Regions from separate parts of the Paenibacillus sp. FSL H3-0310 genome, predicted to be linked through region 2. Evidence: a T-box and tRNA genes for the amino acid it is inferred to sense, from the RefSeq annotation. Region 2 holds a T-box; the other holds one or more tRNA genes.
What was found. A T-box is a leader RNA that pairs with one kind of tRNA and senses whether it is charged. The one in region 2 lies ahead of argS (arginine--tRNA ligase domain-containing protein), so its partner is inferred to be a tRNA-Arg.
Positions count from the first base shown of each region.

Region 1 (10,157 bases), on a different contig from region 2:
TAACTATAGAGCTGGATGCTGAACGGTTATATCTGCGCGAGGGTTATCCTTTGGATGAGACCGCCCGCAGAATGCTGGCTGTTGATTTGTCCGGCAGGATTCTCGTCGATCACACAGGGGAGGAATTAGCGTCTACAGTGGAAGATCTGGGTTTAAGCTTTGGTTATGATCTGCCTGATGACCAATTCCGCCAGCCGTATATGTGCCGCAAGGTGAGACTTACTTTTGAAGCACGCAATGTGCCTGCACTTGGGCTCTGTACTTACGCTTGGGTACAATCAACTACGGAATCCACTCAGGAAAGCTCTTTAATAGAAGGAGAGCGCAGCTTGGAGAATGCATCTCTCAAGGTAGTTGTTGCTGAGGATGGTTCATTTACGTTATTGGATAAGCATAGCGGTACCACTTATCGTGAGTTGGGGATTTACGAGAATACCGGAGATGTAGGCAATGAATACATGTACAAGCAGCCAGAAGGTGAACAAGCGCTGACGACCAAAGGCCAGCCTGCAGTTATTAAGGTGATTGAAGACTCTCCCTTCCGTGCGGCCATTGAGATCCGAATAGATTGGGAGATTCCGGCTTCGGCGGATGACACCTTGGAGGCGGAACAGCGTGCACTTGTGTATTATCCTGAGCGTAAAGCGCAGCGGAGTGTAAATACGGTGGTTTTGAAGCTTCGTACCGTCGTATCGCTGGAGCGGGAAGGCAAAGGTGTGCATATTGAATCCACAATTAATAACCAAGCCAAGGATCACCGGATACGAATGCTGTTCCCGACCGATCTGTCTACCGATGTGCATCGTGTGGATTCTATGTTTGAAGTGGCTACCCGAGATAATAATCCAGCACCAGAATGGGCAAATCCGAGCAACACTCAACATCAGCAATCCTTTGTGGATGTCAGCAATGGCGATGTAGGACTTACGGTAGCCAATCAGGGATTGAACGAATATGAGGTTCTGCGGGATGGACGCAATACTATTGCCGTCACCTTGCTACGCAGCGTAGGGGAATTGGGGGATTGGGGCTGGTTCCCAACACCGGAAGCTCAGTGCCTGGGCGAATATACAGCACAACTGGAGCTGATTCCTCATTCTGGTGAGGGAAGTGAACAGCGGGCATTTACAGAGGCCTATCAATTCCAGACTCCTTGGACGGTATGTCAGACCGGCCTGCATAGCGGGAAGTTGAACTCTGGATATACCCCATTGGTTTGGGAGGGAGACAACATGGCCTTCTCATCCATGAAAATGAACGGAACTTCCGGCGACTTGTTTTTGCGTTGGTACAATATGTCCGCTCAGCAGACAGAGTTGCAACTGAAAGTGAACAGTCCTCAAGAGTATTTATTTAAAAGCAATATCTTAGAGCAGCCTAACCCTGCTTTACAAGGAGTAACGTCTTCGGTTCACCACTTAGAGGTCGGACCATCTGAGATTGTAACTGTAGGTGCGAAATTAAGCTTCTAGGTAAAAAGATGCCCCGGCGCTTCCCTGCCAGGGCATCTTTTGATTTACTTTCTTCTATAAGACTTGTGCCAATCTTGAATGGCCTCTTGGCGGGAGGGGAATCTCATCTGGATCCAATTGTTTGTTTCCCATTCATGAATCGCCTGCTGTTTAGTTTGGTAAAAGCTGTAGTCGCAAATGTTCCAGCTGTTATACAGTTTCTGATACCATTTCCCTTTAGGGATGTCGCCAGGGTAACGGCGGACGGCTTTATTGGCTTGTTTTTTAGCCCATGATGAACCATCTTTCTGTTGGTCGCTGCACACGGGTTGCTTTTTCACACTTCTGCTCATTGATTCTCCAACCTCCTTTTAGAGGGAAGCTAGAGATCATGCAAGGTCTTTATATGAATCACCTCTTTGCCAAAAAATAATGGAATTGATACCTATGTATGAAGGGGCTCTGATGTTAAATAGATAGACGCGGAAAAGGGGAATACGGTTGCGATACAATTGCGGAGAAGTATGTGTTTAGTTTTTTAAAATAAAGCTTGCAATGGATCTCTATACATGATATATTCTAAGTCCGGCCAAGAAGTACGCATGCCGAGCTCGAAAAAGAAGTTGAAAAAAGAGCTTGACATTAAATAGCCGAACATGATATAGTATAAGAGTTGCTGCTGAGACATTAAACGGCGCCAACGAGAACTTGATCTTTGAAAACTGAACAACGAGTGAGTAGGAAATCACGTAAGTGAAATCCAAATTAGAGAATTAATTTTCTCGTCAGATGTTTCAAAATGAGCATATCGCTCTTTTCAATACTAATTGGAGAGTTTGATCCTGGCTCAGGACGAACGCTGGCGGCGTGCCTAATACATGCAAGTCGAGCGGAGTTATTTTGAAAGCTTGCTTTCAAAATAACTTAGCGGCGGACGGGTGAGTAACACGTAGGCAACCTGCCCTTCAGACTGGGATAACTACCGGAAACGGTAGCTAATACCGGATAATTTCTTTTTTCTCCTGAGAGAAGAATGAAAGACGGAGCAATCTGTCACTGAGGGATGGGCCTGCGGCGCATTAGCTAGTTGGTGGGGTAACGGCCCACCAAGGCGACGATGCGTAGCCGACCTGAGAGGGTGAACGGCCACACTGGGACTGAGACACGGCCCAGACTCCTACGGGAGGCAGCAGTAGGGAATCTTCCGCAATGGGCGAAAGCCTGACGGAGCAACGCCGCGTGAGTGATGAAGGTTTTCGGATCGTAAAGCTCTGTTGCCAGGGAAGAACGTCCGGTAGAGTAACTGCTACCGGAGTGACGGTACCTGAGAAGAAAGCCCCGGCTAACTACGTGCCAGCAGCCGCGGTAATACGTAGGGGGCAAGCGTTGTCCGGAATTATTGGGCGTAAAGCGCGCGCAGGCGGCTATTTAAGTCTGGTGTTTAAACCTTGGGCTCAACCTGAGGTCGCACTGGAAACTGGGTGGCTTGAGTACAGAAGAGGAAAGTGGAATTCCACGTGTAGCGGTGAAATGCGTAGATATGTGGAGGAACACCAGTGGCGAAGGCGACTTTCTGGGCTGTAACTGACGCTGAGGCGCGAAAGCGTGGGGAGCAAACAGGATTAGATACCCTGGTAGTCCACGCCGTAAACGATGAGTGCTAGGTGTTAGGGGTTTCGATACCCTTGGTGCCGAAGTTAACACAGTAAGCACTCCGCCTGGGGAGTACGGTCGCAAGACTGAAACTCAAAGGAATTGACGGGGACCCGCACAAGCAGTGGAGTATGTGGTTTAATTCGAAGCAACGCGAAGAACCTTACCAGGTCTTGACATCCCTCTGAATCCACTAGAGATAGTGGCGGCCTTCGGGACAGAGGAGACAGGTGGTGCATGGTTGTCGTCAGCTCGTGTCGTGAGATGTTGGGTTAAGTCCCGCAACGAGCGCAACCCTTAACTTTAGTTGCCAGCAGGTAATGCTGGGCACTCTAGAGTGACTGCCGGTGACAAACCGGAGGAAGGTGGGGATGACGTCAAATCATCATGCCCCTTATGACCTGGGCTACACACGTACTACAATGGCCGGTACAACGGGAAGCGAAGCCGCGAGGTGGAGCCAATCCCATCAAAGCCGGTCTCAGTTCGGATTGCAGGCTGCAACTCGCCTGCATGAAGTCGGAATTGCTAGTAATCGCGGATCAGCATGCCGCGGTGAATACGTTCCCGGGTCTTGTACACACCGCCCGTCACACCACGAGAGTTTACAACACCCGAAGTCGGTGGGGTAACCCGCAAGGGAGCCAGCCGCCGAAGGTGGGGTAGATGATTGGGGTGAAGTCGTAACAAGGTAGCCGTATCGGAAGGTGCGGCTGGATCACCTCCTTTCTATGGAGAATCGTTCTCTGCAATGAGGACATTCAAATCGGAAGCTAAGCTTCCAAAACTCAGGTTTAGGCCTGTTACTCACTCGTTGCTCAGTTTTGAGAGTTTAAGCTCTCAAGTAAGACTTGATCCTTGAAAACTGGATACTGAAACGAATTTGCGTTTTAGAACATCTTTTAGCAACTTGTGCAAACAAGTAAATGTTATTAGTGAGATTTTTCTTTGGAAGAATCAAGGTTAAGCTAATAAGAGCACACGGAGGATGCCTAGGCGCCAGGAGCCGACGAAGGACGTGGCGAACAACGAAACTGCCTCGGGGAGCTGTAAGCAAGCTTTGATCCGGGGGTGTCCGAATGGGGAAACCCAGCTGTGGTAATTCGCAGTTACTCATTTCTGAATACATAGGAAATGTAGAGGCAGACCAGGGGAACTGAAACATCTAAGTACCCTGAGGAAGAGAAAACAATAGTGATTCCGTCAGTAGCGGCGAGCGAACGCGGAACAGCCTAAACCTAAGAGCTTGCTCTTAGGGGTTGTGGGACGTCTCACATGGAGTTACAAAGGAATATGGTAGGTGAAGAGGTCTGGAAAGGCCCGCGATAGAGGTAAAAGCCCTGTAACCTAAACTGTATTCTCTCCGAGACGGATCCCGAGTAGTGCGGGGCACGTGAAACCCCGTATGAATCCAGCAGGACCATCTGCTAAGGCTAAATACTACCTGGCGACCGATAGTGAAACAGTACCGTGAGGGAAAGGTGAAAAGCACCCCGGAAGGGGAGTGAAATAGAACCTGAAACCGTGTGCTTACAAAAAGTCAGAGCCCTATTAATGGGTGATGGCGTGCCTTTTGTAGAATGAACCGGCGAGTTACGTTTAACATGCAAGGTTAAGCCGAGAAGGTGGAGCCGCAGCGAAAGCGAGTCTGAATAGGGCGAATTAGTATGTGGACGTAGACCCGAAACCGTGTGATCTACCCCTGTCCAGGGTGAAGGTGCGGTAACACGCACTGGAGGCCCGAACCCACGTACGTTGAAAAGTGCGGGGATGAGGTGGGGGTAGCGGAGAAATTCCAATCGAACTCGGAGATAGCTGGTTCTCCCCGAAATAGCTTTAGGGCTAGCCTCGGTATAAGAGTAGTGGAGGTAGAGCACTGATTGGGTGCGGGGTCCGCAAGGATTACCAAGCTCAGTCAAACTCCGAATGCCATATACTTATTGCCGGGAGTCAGACAGTGAGTGCTAAGATCCATTGTCAAAAGGGAAACAGCCCAGACCATCAGCTAAGGTCCCCAAGTGTGTGTTAAGTGGGAAAGGATGTGGAGTTGCACAGACAACCAGGATGTTGGCTTAGAAGCAGCCACCATTGAAAGAGTGCGTAATAGCTCACTGGTCGAGTGACTCTGCGCCGAAAATGTAACGGGGCTAAACACACCACCGAAGCTATGGCTAGATACTATGTATCTGGGGTAGGGGAGCGTTGTGTAGGGGTTGAAGGTGTACTGAAAAGAGCGCTGGACACTACACAAGTGAGAATGCCGGTATGAGTAACGAAAAGATCAGTGAGAATCTGATCCGCCGAAAGCCCAAGGTTTCCTGAGGAAGGCTCGTCCGCTCAGGGTAAGTCGGGACCTAAGGCGAGGCCGAAAGGCGTAGTCGAAGGACAACAGTTTGAAATTACTGTACCACCGTAATCCGCTATGAGCGATGGGGTGACGCAGGAGGGTAGTGACGCGGACTGATGGATGTCCGTCTAAGCAGTGAGGCTGATGTGTAGGCAAATCCGCACATCATTAAGGCTGGGCTGTGATGGGGAGCGAAAATTGTAGTAGCGAAGGTCATGATCTCACACTGCCAAGAAAAGCCTCTAGCCAGGAGAAGGTGCCCGTACCGCAAACCGACACAGGTAGGCGAGAAGAGAATTCTAAGGCGCGCGGAAGAACTCTCGTTAAGGAACTCGGCAAAATGACCCCGTAACTTCGGGAGAAGGGGTGCCCCGGTAGTGTGAATAGCACGAGGGGGCCGCAGTGAAAAGGCCCAAGCGACTGTTTAGCAAAAACACAGGTCTGTGCGAAGCCGCAAGGCGAAGTATACGGGCTGACGCCTGCCCGGTGCTGGAAGGTTAAGGGGAGTGGTTAGGGGTAACCCGAAGCTATGAACCGAAGCCCCAGTAAACGGCGGCCGTAACTATAACGGTCCTAAGGTAGCGAAATTCCTTGTCAGGTAAATTCTGACCCGCACGAATGGCGTAACGACTTGGGCGCTGTCTCAACGAGAGATCCGGTGAAATTTTAATACCTGTGAAGATGCAGGTTACCCGCGACAAGACGGAAAGACCCCATGGAGCTTTACTGCAGCTTGATATTGAATTTGGGTACGATCTGTACAGGATAGGTGGGAGCCGTAGAAATCGGAGCGCAAGCTTCGGTGGAGGCGCCGTTGGGATACCACCCTGATCGTATCTAGGTTCTAACCTAGTACCCTTATCGGGTACGGGGACCGTGTCAGGCGGGCAGTTTGACTGGGGCGGTCGCCTCCTAAAGAGTAACGGAGGCGTTCCAAGGTTCCCTCAGAATGGTTGGAAATCATTCGCAGAGTGCAAAGGCATAAGGGAGCTTGACTGCGAGACCTACAAGTCGAGCAGGGACGAAAGTCGGACTTAGTGATCCGGTGGTACCGCATGGAAGGGCCATCGCTCAACGGATAAAAGCTACCCTGGGGATAACAGGCTTATCTCCCCCAAGAGTCCACATCGACGGGGAGGTTTGGCACCTCGATGTCGGCTCATCGCATCCTGGGGCTGAAGTAGGTCCCAAGGGTTGGGCTGTTCGCCCATTAAAGCGGTACGCGAGCTGGGTTCAGAACGTCGTGAGACAGTTCGGTCCCTATCTGTCGTGGGCGCAGGAAATTTGAGAGGAGCTGTCCTTAGTACGAGAGGACCGGGATGGACGTACCGCTGGTGCACCAGTTGTTCCGCCAGGAGCATGGCTGGGTAGCTACGTACGGACGGGATAAGCGCTGAAAGCATCTAAGCGTGAAGCCCCCCTCAAGATGAGATTTCCCAATTAGTAAGACCCCTTGAAGACGACGAGGTAGATAGGTTGGAGGTGGAAGTGCAGCAATGCATGGAGCTGACCAATACTAATCGGTCGAGGGCTTATCCTAAAAATACCCCAAAAAGTGAAGAAAAGGCTGCGAAGCTAATTCCGAATACTTTCCGGGGGCCCCGAAGAGATGACGGGCGACGCAAATTCAATTCGGATTCAGTTTTCAGGCGATTAAGCCTGAGCATTTACGCTGTAAATGCCCGTTTGGTGGCGATAGCGGAGGGGTTCCACACGTACCCATCCCGAACACGACCGTTAAGCCCTCCAGCGCCGATGGTACTTGGACCGAAGGGTCCTGGGAGAGTAGGACGCCGCCAAGCGGACAACCACATTACCCGTGGTATTTTTTTTGCCCTTAATATTAATATGTCTTAGAAGGGCCTTTAGCTCAGCTGGTTAGAGCGCACCCCTGATAAGGGTGAGGTCGGTGGTTCGAGTCCACTAAGGCCCACCATATTCCCTGATAGCTCAGTTGGTAGAGCACTCGACTGTTAATCGAGTTGTCACAGGTTCGAGTCCTGTTCGGGGAGCCATTTATGGAGAGGTGTCCGAGTTTGGCCGAAGGAGCACGATTGGAAATCGTGTAGGCGCCACAAGCGTCTCGAGGGTTCGAATCCCTCTCTCTCCGCCATAAAATTATTAGCATGGCCCGTTGGTCAAGGGGTTAAGACACCTCCCTTTCACGGAGGTAACATGGGTTCGAATCCCATACGGGTCATATCATGGAGGCTTAGCTCAGCTGGGAGAGCATCTGCCTTACAAGCAGAGGGTCGGGGGTTCGATCCCCTCAGCCTCCACCATATTTTTTTCACTGACGCGGGGTGGAGCAGCCCGGTAGCTCGTCGGGCTCATAACCCGAAGGTCGCAGGTTCAAGTCCTGCCCCCGCAACCAATTTACTCTTATACATTATGTTTAGGGATAAGCTGGTATGGTGAAAATGAATAGTATATACTAATTAATGACGCGGGGTGGAGCAGCCCGGTAGCTCGTCGGGCTCATAACCCGAAGGCCGCAGGTTCAAATCCTGCCCCCGCAACCAATTTACACTTATGCATTATGTCTATGGAACCGTGGTGTAGTTGGCCTAACATGCCTGCCTGTCACGCAGGAGATCGCGGGTTCGAATCCCGTCGGTTCCGCCATTTAGTTAATTATTATTGGGGATTAGCCAAGCGGTAAGGCAACGGACTTTGACTCCGTCATGCATAGGTTCAAATCCTATATCCCCAGCCATTTATGAGAGCCATTAGCTCAGTTGGTAGAGCACCTGACTTTTAATCAGGGTGTCGAAGGTTCGAGTCCTTCATGGCTCACCATTTTCTTTAAAGTGTGCGCGTGTGGCGGAATTGGCAGACGCACCAGACTTAGGATCTGGCGTTTCACGACGTGGGGGTTCGAGTCCCTTCACGCGCACCATGTTTTTGCGGACGTGGCTCAGCGGTAGAGCATCGCCTTGCCAAGGCGAGGGTCGCGGGTTCGATTCCCGTCGTCCGCTCCATATAGATTTTGCGCCCTTAGCTCAGCTGGATAGAGCGTTTGACTACGAATCAAAAGGCCGGGAGTTCGAATCTCTCAGGGCGCGCCATTTTTATTACTAAGCAGTTATAGTATTGTTAACGGGATGTAGCTCAGCTTGGTAGAGCACCTGGTTTGGGACCAGGGGGTCGCATGTTCAAATCGTGTCATCCCGATTTTATACCTTTGCGGGTGTAGTTCAATGGTAGAACTTCAGCCTTCCAAGCTGATAGCGTGGGTTCGATTCCCATCACCCGCTTATAAAGAGAAACACCTGCCGGTATTAGGCGGGTGTTTTTTTGTATAGTTAAGCACGTATGGATACAATAGGAACTAGAGATTTTATTTGAGGAGCGGCCAATGTTTGAATTTGAAGCAAGGTTAGTCAGACCAGATACGAATGGGAGTTGGACATATCTTACGGTTCCTTTTGACGCTGAACAAATATATGAAACTAAATCAAGGATACAAGTTAAAGGAAGCCTGAATGACATTCCCTATAAAGGAACACTCATGCCGCATGGTAATGGGAAACATTTTATGGTCGTAAAAAAAGAACTGCGAGACTTAGCCCATGCTCAACCTGGAGATATAGTTCGGGTGACAATGGAACAAGATCATCAATTGCGAGAGATAGAAGCTCCAGAAGATTTTCTGGACGCACTAAGCAGCAATGAGCAGGCAGAGGTATATTATAACAGCTTGGCTTATTCCTATCGGAAGGAATATGTGAGCTGGATCGAAGGGGCGAAAAGACCGGAAACCAGAGCAGCAAGGATCCAGAAGTCAGTTAATAAGCTGGAAGTAGGTTTGAGGCTTAAATAATAGAACAGCGTCCTCCTCCTTAATATCTGGAAAGGGACGCTGCTGTAGTGGGTATATAAGGGATCGTCCTTATATAAGAACGCCTACTTCACCATTATTCACGAACTTAATGCTTTCGATCTTCACCTCTAGTTGACCTGAAGGAATCGCTAGCTGACAAGTACTGCCGAGCTCAGCCAGCAGCAGCTGCATGCCTATAGGTGACAACATAGAAATCTTGTTATTGTTAGGTTCTGCTTGGTTAGGAAATACGATGGTATAGATATCTGTAGTATTATCGTCCAAGTAACGAAGCTGCAGCTGACTTCCGATAAAGACCTGTGAATTTAAATCTTCACCATTGAACTCAGTTAGTAATTGTTCCAGCTCGGAGCAATAACGGGATAACAGCGTTTCAGCGTTGCTTCTATCCTTGCTCCGTACCGGAAAGTACTGATTTAGAAATGCGATTTTTTCCTCATCAAAATAGATAAGCTGCTGAAGCAGCTGTGTCCGTGAGCCTTCATAGATAAGACTATGGTTCATAGTAGATTTCACCCCCTCTAAGTAGCACATTCCTTGTAAACCTGTTATGGTGTGTTGCCATCTTAAAATCCCTCCTATACAAATAGAGGTCCCCCAATGGAGACCTTCTGATCAGTATACCAGCTTCTATTTGTAAATCCAATCCATTTTAAAAGGGGAATTAAAACCTTCTAAATATTGTAATGAAAACCTTTGACTATTACATACTTGGGTGCTATGATAGGCTGATGCATAGGCATTTCGTAGAAAACTGCGAAATGCCTATACTGTATTTTGAAGATATTTTTACATTAATTGTTACCTGGGGAGTGATACGCCATGTACATTTCGTTGAGTTCACATATAGATTCCAGAACTA
Region 1 is NZ_JBBODC010000002.1:115,599-125,755, reverse strand. It holds gene MHH63_RS20130 (alpha-mannosidase) at 1-1,472, shown strand, start outside; gene MHH63_RS20125 (hypothetical protein) at 1,517-1,804, opposite strand; rRNA gene MHH63_RS20120 (16S ribosomal RNA) at 2,276-3,833, shown strand; rRNA gene MHH63_RS20115 (23S ribosomal RNA) at 4,066-6,991, shown strand; rRNA gene rrf (5S ribosomal RNA) at 7,137-7,253, shown strand; tRNA gene MHH63_RS20105 (tRNA-Ile) at 7,311-7,387, shown strand; tRNA gene MHH63_RS20100 (tRNA-Asn) at 7,391-7,466, shown strand; tRNA gene MHH63_RS20095 (tRNA-Ser) at 7,472-7,564, shown strand; tRNA gene MHH63_RS20090 (tRNA-Glu) at 7,580-7,651, shown strand; tRNA gene MHH63_RS20085 (tRNA-Val) at 7,658-7,733, shown strand; tRNA gene MHH63_RS20080 (tRNA-Met) at 7,749-7,825, shown strand; tRNA gene MHH63_RS20075 (tRNA-Met) at 7,897-7,973, shown strand; tRNA gene MHH63_RS20070 (tRNA-Asp) at 7,999-8,076, shown strand; tRNA gene MHH63_RS20065 (tRNA-Gln) at 8,093-8,167, shown strand; tRNA gene MHH63_RS20060 (tRNA-Lys) at 8,175-8,250, shown strand; tRNA gene MHH63_RS20055 (tRNA-Leu) at 8,266-8,350, shown strand; tRNA gene MHH63_RS20050 (tRNA-Gly) at 8,358-8,432, shown strand; tRNA gene MHH63_RS20045 (tRNA-Arg) at 8,443-8,519, shown strand; tRNA gene MHH63_RS20040 (tRNA-Pro) at 8,552-8,625, shown strand; tRNA gene MHH63_RS20035 (tRNA-Gly) at 8,638-8,708, shown strand; gene MHH63_RS20030 (YdeI/OmpD-associated family protein) at 8,810-9,274, shown strand; gene MHH63_RS20025 (GreA/GreB family elongation factor) at 9,344-9,799, opposite strand.
Region 1: it encodes a tRNA-Arg, which carries the amino acid that the T-box ahead of argS (arginine--tRNA ligase domain-containing protein) is inferred to sense. The anticodon was not compared.

Region 2 (10,157 bases):
GGTAATTGGAAATACCAATTTCAACAAGCTAATGTCCAATCCAAGAAATGCGCTTAACATTCCAAAAGCTTCAGGACAACGCATTTATGTAGAGTGGAACGGTGAATATCGTTTGCTGACCATGCCTTCTCTATTTGAGGTTGGTTTCAACTATGCTCGTTGGTATTACAGAACAGATGGTGAATGCTTCATTATTACGAACTACACCACCGAAGATTCGCCGGAGATATTCCTGAATGTGCGTTCGGAAAGCGGACGAGCTTATCGTTATTTAGTCACTAATCAAATCACCATGAACGTTAATGAATACGAGCTTCCATATCAATCTAAGCAAGAAGGTGGAGCAGTAATCTTCTCGGCTGACAGAAGCGCACTAAGTGCTGGTGAATATCCCGACTTACAGTATAAATTACAGGTACAGGGTGCGGTGTTAACTCTGCAGGATGAAGGTAGACTTGTCTCTCCTGTTCAACCAACTGAAGCACCGTTAGCAGTACTGGAGCTGTCTGCCAGCAGTGAATGGACCTTGAATATTCAAGGCCTTCTGGATGGTAAGTCACTTGCTCCAAGAAATCGTTCAGCTGAGGAAGAGATTTCTGCTTATCGCGCGTTTTATGCTGGTGTGATGAATGGCTTCCGCCTGACGCTTGGGGACGGAACAGAAGGTGAACTGTTTAAGGTTAACGCTCTGACTTGGTGGTACACACATAACATGCTGGTTCACTATTCGGTTCCACATGGTTTAGAGCAATATGGTGGCGCTGCTTGGGGAACCCGGGATGTATGTCAGGGACCTGTGGAATATTTCATGGCTACGCAAAAATACGAACAGGTTCGTGAAATTTTGCTGACGCTGTATAGTCATCAATATGAAGATGATGGCAACTGGCCACAGTGGTTCATGTTTGATAAATACACGAAGATACAACAAGAAGAAAGTCATGGAGATATTATTGTATGGCCGCTTAAGGTGCTTGGAGACTACTTGGCAGTAACTCAGGATTACAGCATCTTGGGAGCAACAGTACCGTATACCCGTAAGCACAGCTTTGACTTTACAGAAGAAAAAGCGACGTTGCTGGATCACGCACGGAAGGAAATTGCTTATATTAAGGATCATTTCCTGCATGACACACATCTGTCTTCTTACGGTGATGGAGACTGGGATGATACGCTCCAGCCTGCAAATCCACAGCTGAAGCAGTATATGGTTAGCAGCTGGACAGTGGCGCTTACCTATCAGACACTTAATCAGTTCTCAGAGGTACTTCGTTCAGTTGATCAAGCTGAGGCAGAGGAACTGAAGGCGATGGTGGAAGGAATCCGTAAGGATTTCCATACTCATATGCTTCAATCCGAAGTGATTCCTGGCTTCCTGTATATGGAGGACCCTGAGCAAATTAAACTTATGGTGCACCCAAGTGACACAGAAACAGGTATTCAGTACCGTCTGCTGCCTATGACGCGCAGTATGATCAGTGAGCTGCTTACTCCGGAACAGGCCGAAGCACACTATGATGTCATTCAGGATAAACTATTCTGCCCTGACGGTGTGCGTCTGATGAATCGTCCAGCTCAATATGTTGGCGGGGTCAGCACTCATTTCAAACGTGCGGAGCAAGCGGCTAACTTTGGCCGGGAAATTGGACTTCAGTATGTGCATGCACATATCCGTTATGTAGAGGCTATGGCCAAGCTCGGTAAAACCGATCAGGTCTGGAAGGGTCTGGCAGCGATTAATCCGATCGGAATCCGCGATGTGGTGCCAAACGCTGAACTACGTCAAGCTAACTCCTATTTCAGTAGCTCGGATGGTAAATTTAACACCCGTTATGAGGCACAGGAGAATTTCGATAAACTGCGCAATGGTGACGTAGCTGTTAAAGGTGGCTGGAGAATCTATTCCAGCGGTCCTGGGATCTATATGAACCAGTTAATCTCGAATGCACTGGGGATCCGTACGGAAGGTGGAGACTTAATTGTTGACCCTATTCTGCCGGAATCGCTGGATGGAATGCACTTTAGCTTTGAATATGCAGGCACTAAGGTAGACTTTATCTATCACCTTACAGGTCGTGAGATTAGTCAAATTACTATCAACGGTACGGAAGTGCAAACAGAAGGTACACCTAACCGCTATCGTAGTGGTGGTGTTCGCATCAAACGTGCGGACTTTGATCGTCTCAGCACGGAAGCTGGAAATGTGATAGAGATTTATAAGTAACATTATATATAGAAGGGCAATCTCCGCGTTAAGCGCGGAAATTGCCCTTTTTTTGTGTTTTTTACATTCGGCTCGGTGTCGGTAACCCAAGCACTTCGAGCACATCTCCCAAGATGTCCTTGAATCTTGAAGTGAGCCAGAGGCGGAATTCGATCGTAGCTGGATCTCCTTTTAGAATCGGACATCCAGAATAGAAGTTGTTGAACAGTGTAGCTAAGGTATGTGCGTAAGTGCAGAGCGTATTTGGCGTTAACTCTATACTTGCTGAATGTAATATCTCCGGCCAGAGGCTTAGCTGTCTTAGCAGGGCAAGCTCTGCTTTTTCCAATTCGGAAGGGAACTGAAGCTGTGCGGCAGCTGTAAGGATTGGGATCGTAGCTTTACTCAAAACGCTTGTCGCACGCGCAAAAGTATACATCAGATAAACTCCGGTATTGCCGGATATTTCGGTAGCCTGTTTGAAATCAAACACGATTTCCGTTCCTAAATTAAACCGTAGCAGATAGTAGCGAATCGCAGCAGTGGCAATCAATCGGCTGGAGAGGCCGTCTTTATCGGAACGTGAGTGCTCAATGTTCTGTTCCATAAGCTCCACCAGATCGCTTACCTTAATCCCGATTCCCTGACGTCCGGACATAGCATAAGAAGATTTGCCTTCTGAAATATCTATACCCAGCTCGGCCGCCGAAGCGGGACTAAGAGATACAACACCATAGCTCACATGATGGAGTTTGTCTGCTTGCTCGTTATAACCTAGTGCCCCTAAGGCTTGCTTAACCATCTGTTGTGGATATTCCTGTCTGTAATCGATCACATTGATGACTCTGTCCGCCTGCCCATAAGATTCTTGGGTTCCAGTTAATCCAGTTGTCCATAAACCGGACGAGAATTCGCTAAAGGAGAAATCTTTGGTCAAAAGACCAAATTTCCAGAGATGATAGGCAATATCTTTGGCTGTATACGTTAAAATCCCATTCGAACGCACCAGCACCTTATCGAGCTGATGCTCCTCTGAATCCGCTCCAATGTTAGCCTCTGTTCCTTGCTTCAGCACCCAGCAGCCTGCGAGTTTACCTTCAGTCTCTTGTACAAAAACGGCTGTCTGCTTCAGTAGCTCAGCTGCGGCTGCCCAAAATCCCTCTTTTAAAATACTGCTTGAAGCTAGAATAAAAAGTGGACAGTAGTTAACAGACTGGCGATAATGAGTCCACGGAGGTGTGTTCACATGGGAGAACATCGACAACGGTATAACGAAGAATTTAAAAAACAGACAGTGCAGTTCATTCAAGAGCAAACAAAGACAGTGGGCGACTTGGCGGAAGAGCTCAACATCCCAAAAAGTACCCTGCATCAATGGATGAGCCAGTATCGAGAATTAAAGAATGAACCGGCAGCTAGCGTGGATCGAGTACGAGAACTCGAGGCACAGTTGAAAGAAATGAGCCGTCAACTTCAAGAAAAAGATAACAAGATTGCCGATGTGGAAGAGGAATTAGCGATCGTAAAAAAAGCAGTGCACATCTTCAGCAAACCAAGGAACTGAGATTCCAGTTTATTGAAAAACATCGCTCCGAGTTTCTCTTGGAGAAGATGTGCATGACCCTACATGTGTCACGGAGCGGGTACTACAAGTGGCGGACAGAAAAAAACAGTACGCATATGCTTCGTAAGGCTGCGATAATGAAGCGAATTCAGTATCATTTTACAGACCATCAAAAGCGGTATGGGAGTCCGAAGATCACCCGCCTGTTACATCAAGAAGGTTATACCGTTACCGAACGCACGGTGAGTGTGTACATGCGACATATGAAGCTTCGCTCCATTGTCTCCAAAACGTATCGGGTACAGACCACTGACTCCAATCATGACCATCCGATTGCCCCGAATACGCTGAACCAGCAATTTAAAATACTCAAACCCAATTCAGTATGGGTTACCGACATTACGTACATTCCTTGCCGGGGAGGGCGCTTGTACCTGGCTAGTGTGATGGACCTTTGCACGCGCGAAATCGTGGGGTGGCGTTTGGAGAACCATATGGAAACTAGCTTGATTTCGGGCGCTTTACAAGATGCCTACGAAGCTAAACAACCGGAAAAGGGTCTATTACATCACTCCGATAGAGGTTCTCAATATACTTCTCATGAATACACGAAGCAGTTGAAAGCGTATGGCATGGAGTCCAGCATGAGCCGCAGAGGTAACTGTTATGATAACGCCTGTATCGAGTCGTGGCACAGCATTTTGAAAAAGGAGCTCATTTATTGTAATCCACGATTCAAAACTAAGGAGCAAGCCTACCAGACACTTTTTCAATATATTGAGTTTTACTATAACCGCAAGCGAATGCATGGCGCGCTGGGGTATCTTTCTCCAGTTCGTTTTGCTGAGCAATTGACTAGAATGTCTGTTGCGTGACTGTCCACTTTCTTGACAGAGGTCCAGCTCTCCCATACCAGCAAATCATAATAAATTCCAAAATGTTTCATTTCCTCTACATGCTCTCTAACGATGCGTTCAGCTACAAGGTTGCCCAGCCAGGCTTCGTTACCGCCCCCTTGTTCAAGGGAGTGCAGTATATCTGTGCGCTTATGTGTCATCTCAGGGTTCAGCGCATATTCTTTGTTCACTTTGGCATAAAGATCCCAGCAAAAATCACCGAAACGTTGGTGTTCCCCTTCTAAAGATATATTTAATAATCCAACAACTGTATCCGCCAGCTGATTGCCGAGATCATCAATGTAGTTATGGACCTCTACGTTATACCCAGTTCTTTTCATAATTCTGACTAGAGTATCGCCGATACAGGCGTTTCTTAGATGACCTACGTGAGCGGCTTTGTTGGGGTTGATAGAAGTGTGCTCGATGATGACTTTTTCCCCAGTGCTGGCAGGCAGTTCAAAGGAATGTTCAGCCCAGCTTTGCCAATTCATATACAAATTGATAAATCCGGGAGCAGCGACTTCAACTTTTTGTAAAAGACCGGCGAGGCGCCCTTGGAATTGAAGTTCTGCTTTCACTAATTCTGCTATGACCATTGGGGATTTTCGTAAAGTTTTGGCTAGCTGCATAGCGATATTGCATGAATAATCACCATGTTCTAGATTTGCTGGCTGTTCGATCAGAATGGCAATGTCCTCTGGATAGTCAGCTCCTAAGGTATTGAATACACGTTGTACACTGTGCTCGATTCCGTCTTTGATGATTTGATTTAACATGGTATACCCTCCTTTGAAAATACAAAAAAGCCCTCGTCTCAAAAGAGACGAGGGCTTTAGCGCTCGCGGTACCACTCTCGTTGCTGAACAAGTTGTTCAGCCACCTTACGGGATAACGGCCTTCAGCCGGGACTTCCTACTAAGGTTCAGAAGTCCATCTCACGGGTGCGCTTCATTAAAGGGATCTGTACCGGCTTACACTCTCCCGGCTCGCTGAGGACTAGATCTCGTTAATTACTCTCCCGCTCATCGATGCTTAATTAATTTTTACCAGTATACCTAATATTTCATAAAAAGCAATAGTGGTTAGCTTCTTAACAATCTTGGTTGCTCTTTGTTGTTAGATTATCAGTTTAGTAGATTATAAATTTGGAAAAAGAAGGATGTCTTGTTATAGGACTAGCTGTTCCTTTGCACAACAGTCCACACGCTAACTCAAGCCAAGGAATATTACTATATGGAGCCACTAATCTTTCAATTTGTAGTGGAAGGGAGGAGTGAATAAAACATGGCTATTTTTTCTACTGGACCTATAGATAACAGCCCGATCCTAGGGGTCAGACCGTCGCAACTGGTAACCGTAAAAGTAGTTAATCGGGATTCTCTTAATCCTTATAATCTAGTTATTCAAGGTTTCCTTCTTAACGGATCAAGAACGATGTATGTGAATGAAACAGTAAATCTAGCACCTAATCAAGTTTTAACTAAGAACTATTTTGCCGACTTGGACGCATTTGAATTTGTGTTTACAACAGTAGAAGCAGTTGAAGCAGAGGTTGGGATTTCAGTCTGGGGAAAACAGAACTCGGGGGCATTGGTAGATCCTCATCGCATAGTTGCGTGGGAGAAGCAGGCAGTATTAATTTAATAATTATTTTTGTGACACAGTTAACGTTAAAGGAGTGATGAGAAATTGAGTTATTTATCTACCGGACCGATAGACAATAGTATGGTAGGGGGTGTAAGACCTACTCAGCATGTTACTGTCAAAATTGATAACCGAAGTGACATTGATTCATCAATGGCTCTTGTTCAAGGATACTATATGGATGGGACAAGAACTTTATATGTAAGCGAGCTGATAAATGTAGCACCTAATGAAGTTATAACACGTGATTATTATGGCGATTTTGATGCGTTCGAATTTATTTTTACAACTACAAGTCTGGTAGATGATCCGATTCAAATCTCAGTATGGGGAAAAAATAGCGTTGGCCAGATTGTGACTGCCCATCGACTTGTACATGCAGAATTGCTTGGTGTAACGCAAGGAATAACTGGCGCGACCGGCGCGACCGGGGCGACTGGTGCAACGGGAGCGGATGGAGCAACAGGAGCAACGGGAGCGACCGGCGCAGGAGAGACTGGAGCTACTGGTGCAGATGGAGTGACTGGGGCGACTGGTGCAACGGGAGCGGATGGAGCAACTGGAGCGACTGGAGCGACTGGAGCAGGAGAGACTGGGGCAACAGGTGCCGATGGAGCTACAGGTGCAACTGGTGCAACCGGAGCGGATGGAGTAACTGGAGCGACCGGAGCAGGAGAGACTGGAGCTACAGGAGCAGACGGAGTAACTGGGGCGACTGGTGCAACGGGAGCAGACGGAGCAACTGGAGCGACCGGAGCAGGAGAGACAGGTGCAACAGGTGCAGATGGAGTGACTGGTGCAACGGGAGCGGATGGAGCAACGGGTGCAACGGGAGCAGACGGAGCAACCGGGGCGACCGGAGCAGGAGAGACTGGAGCTACAGGAGCAAACGGAGTAACTGGGGCGACTGGTGCAACGGGAGCAGACGGAGCAACTGGAGCGACCGGAGCAGGAGAGACAGGGGCAACAGGTGCAACAGGTGCAGATGGAGTGACTGGTGCAACCGGAGCGGATGGAGCAACGGGTGCAACGGGAGCAGACGGAGCAACGGGGGCGACCGGAGCAGGAGAGACTGGGGCAACAGGAGCAGATGGAGCTACAGGTGCAACAGGAGCAACGGGAGCAGACGGAGCAACGGGAGCGACTGGAGCAGGAGAGACTGGGGCGACTGGAGTCGATGGAGCAACTGGGGCGACTGGTGCAACGGGAGCTGACGGAGCAACGGGAGCGACCGGAGCAGGAGAGACTGGAGCTACAGGAGCAAACGGAGTAACTGGTGCAACGGGGGCGACTGGTGCAACCGGAGCGGATGGAGCAACGGGTGCAACGGGAGCAGACGGAGCAACCGGGGCGACCGGAGCAGGAGAGACTGGGGCAACAGGAGCAGATGGAGCTACAGGTGCAACAGGAGCAACGGGAGCAGACGGAGCAACGGGAGCGACAGGAGCAACGGGTGCTACCGGAGCGACCGGAGCAGGAGAAACTGGGGCGACTGGAGTCGATGGAGCAACTGGGGCGACTGGTGCAACGGGAGCTGACGGAGCAACGGGAGCGACCGGAGCAGGAGAGACTGGAGCTACAGGAGCAAACGGAGTAACTGGTGCAACGGGGGCGACTGGTGCAACCGGAGCGGATGGAGCAACAGGAGCAACGGGAGCGACCGGAGCAACGGGAGTAGCTGGGGCAACCGGAGCAACGGGTGAAGCTGGAGCGACTGGAGCAACGGGAGTAGCTGGGGCAACCGGAGCAACAGGAGTAGCTGGTGTAACCGGAGCAACGGGTGAAACAGGAGTAACCGGAGCGACTGGAGTAGCAGGAGCAACTGGAGCAACAGGAGTAGCTGGTGTAACCGGAGCAACGGGAGTAGCTGGTGTAACCGGAGCAACGGGTGAAACAGGAGTGACCGGAGCGACTGGAGTAGCAGGAGCAACGGGAGCAACAGGAGTAGCTGGTGTAACCGGAGCAACGGGTGAAGCTGGAGTGACCGGAGCGACTGGAGTAGCAGGAGCAACGGGGGCAACAGGAGTAGCTGGAGTAACGGGAACAACGGGAGTAACAGGAGCGACTGGAATAGCTGGTGTAACCGGAGCAACAGGAGTAGCTGGTGTAACTGGAGCAACAGGAGTTGGAGTGGCCGGAGCTACCGGAGCTACCGGAGCAACTGGGCTCACTGGTGCAACAGGTGCAACCGGAGTAACTGGAGCTACAGGTCCGAACATTCAACAAGAAGGGTTTTCTGCTTTCAAGCCCTCATTGGCAATTTCCACATCTACACAATTAACTGGCTGGACTGTGACAACACCTTTTTATGATAGCCCGTCTTTCGACGAAGTTGGCGGAAATTATACCATTCCGACAACTGGTAGATATTCGATTGAAGCGACTATCAATTATTCTACAACTGCCTCACTTTCTATCAGTCTTGGTGCTGGAGTTAATCCGGCTTTCGTAGTTCAGAGAACTTCTCCTACTGCAACAAATCTGGTAAGTGGGTTGTTCCCAGTACTTGATGTGAATGTTGCACTTATATTAGATTTGAGAGCAATTTTGGGAAGTGGTACTGTGACGCTGGCTGGAGAATTTGCATTAACCGCAGGTGATGTGATTGGCTTGTTCTATGTGGCAAATGGTTTGACGGTTCCTTTGAATTTGGGTGGAGCGAACTCAGCAGGTATCGTCTGGTCTGTTCATGAATTAACTTAAGCTTATTTATCTTCAAGTTCAGTGTTTATAACAGGGGTAATTCGGTAGCCGTTAGTGTGGCTCTCGGGTTACCCCCTGTTTTGTTGGCATATGTTATAAGTCGACTGGAATGTTGCTTATTAGATTCTTATTCTATTAAACCAGTACGGATTTTCAGCTTATTTTAATAAATCAAATATGTGTAATAGTAGTTTTTAAATGGATGTCCACACCTTAATTCAAAACAAGAATAATACTATAAAGAGCCAAAAAATATGAACTAATTTTCTAGGCTCATAGATTATCAACTTAGAGTAGGTGGGAGGAATGATTATAGATAAAAACACATTTTATACAAAGCTATTGAGGAGAATCTTGTTCGATTGATTTGATTTTTGAAATTCAAATAATACGAGTATTTTAAAATCTATACAAAATGAGGTGTTGAAAATTGAGTCAACTATCTACTGGTCCCATAGAAAATAATCTGGTAGGGGGTGTAAGACCTACTCAGCTTGTTACTCTTAAAATTGTCAATCAGAGCGATGACACTCCGTCAACAGTTCAAGTCGAAGGTTATTATATGAATGGGACAAGAACTTTATATGTAAGTGAGCTGGTTAATGTAGCTCCTAATCAAGTAATTACTAATGATTATTATGCAAACTTTGATTCATTTGAATTTTTATTCACAACACCAATTATGATTGATGATCCCATTCAAATTTCAGTTTGGGGGAAAAGCAGCACAGGTCAATTAGTGACTGCTCACCGCCTTGTCTACTCTGAATTATATGGAGAAAATATAGGAATTACAGGTGCTACTGGAGCTACTGGAGCTACAGGAAGCGTTGGTGCAACGGGAGCGACAGGTGCTGGCGTAACCGGAGCCACAGGTGCTGGAGTAACGGGAGCGACAGGAAGTGCAGGGGCAACGGGAGCGACAGGAACTGCTGGAGCAACGGGAGCAACAGGAAGCACTGGAGCAACGGGAGCAACAGGAAGCACTGGAGCAACGGGAGCGACAGGTGCTGGCGTAACCGGAGCAACAGGAACTGCTGGAGCAACGGGAGCAACAGGAACTGCTGGAGCAACGGGAGCGACAGGAACTGCTGGTGTAACGGGAGCGACAGGAAGTGCTGGTGTAACGGGAGCAACGGGAACT
Region 2 is NZ_JBBODC010000001.1:690,514-700,670, forward strand. It holds gene MHH63_RS03165 (GH36-type glycosyl hydrolase domain-containing protein) at 1-2,224, shown strand, start outside; gene MHH63_RS03170 (DALR anticodon-binding domain-containing protein) at 2,286-3,461, opposite strand; gene MHH63_RS03175 (transposase) at 3,450-3,767, shown strand; gene MHH63_RS03180 (IS3 family transposase) at 3,779-4,642, shown strand; gene argS (arginine--tRNA ligase domain-containing protein) at 4,555-5,442, opposite strand; T-box leader at 5,483-5,701, opposite strand; gene MHH63_RS03190 (hypothetical protein) at 5,951-6,310, shown strand; gene MHH63_RS03195 (beta strand repeat-containing protein) at 6,356-9,013, shown strand; partial or broken gene MHH63_RS03200 (exosporium glycoprotein BclB-related protein) at 9,444-10,157, shown strand, end outside.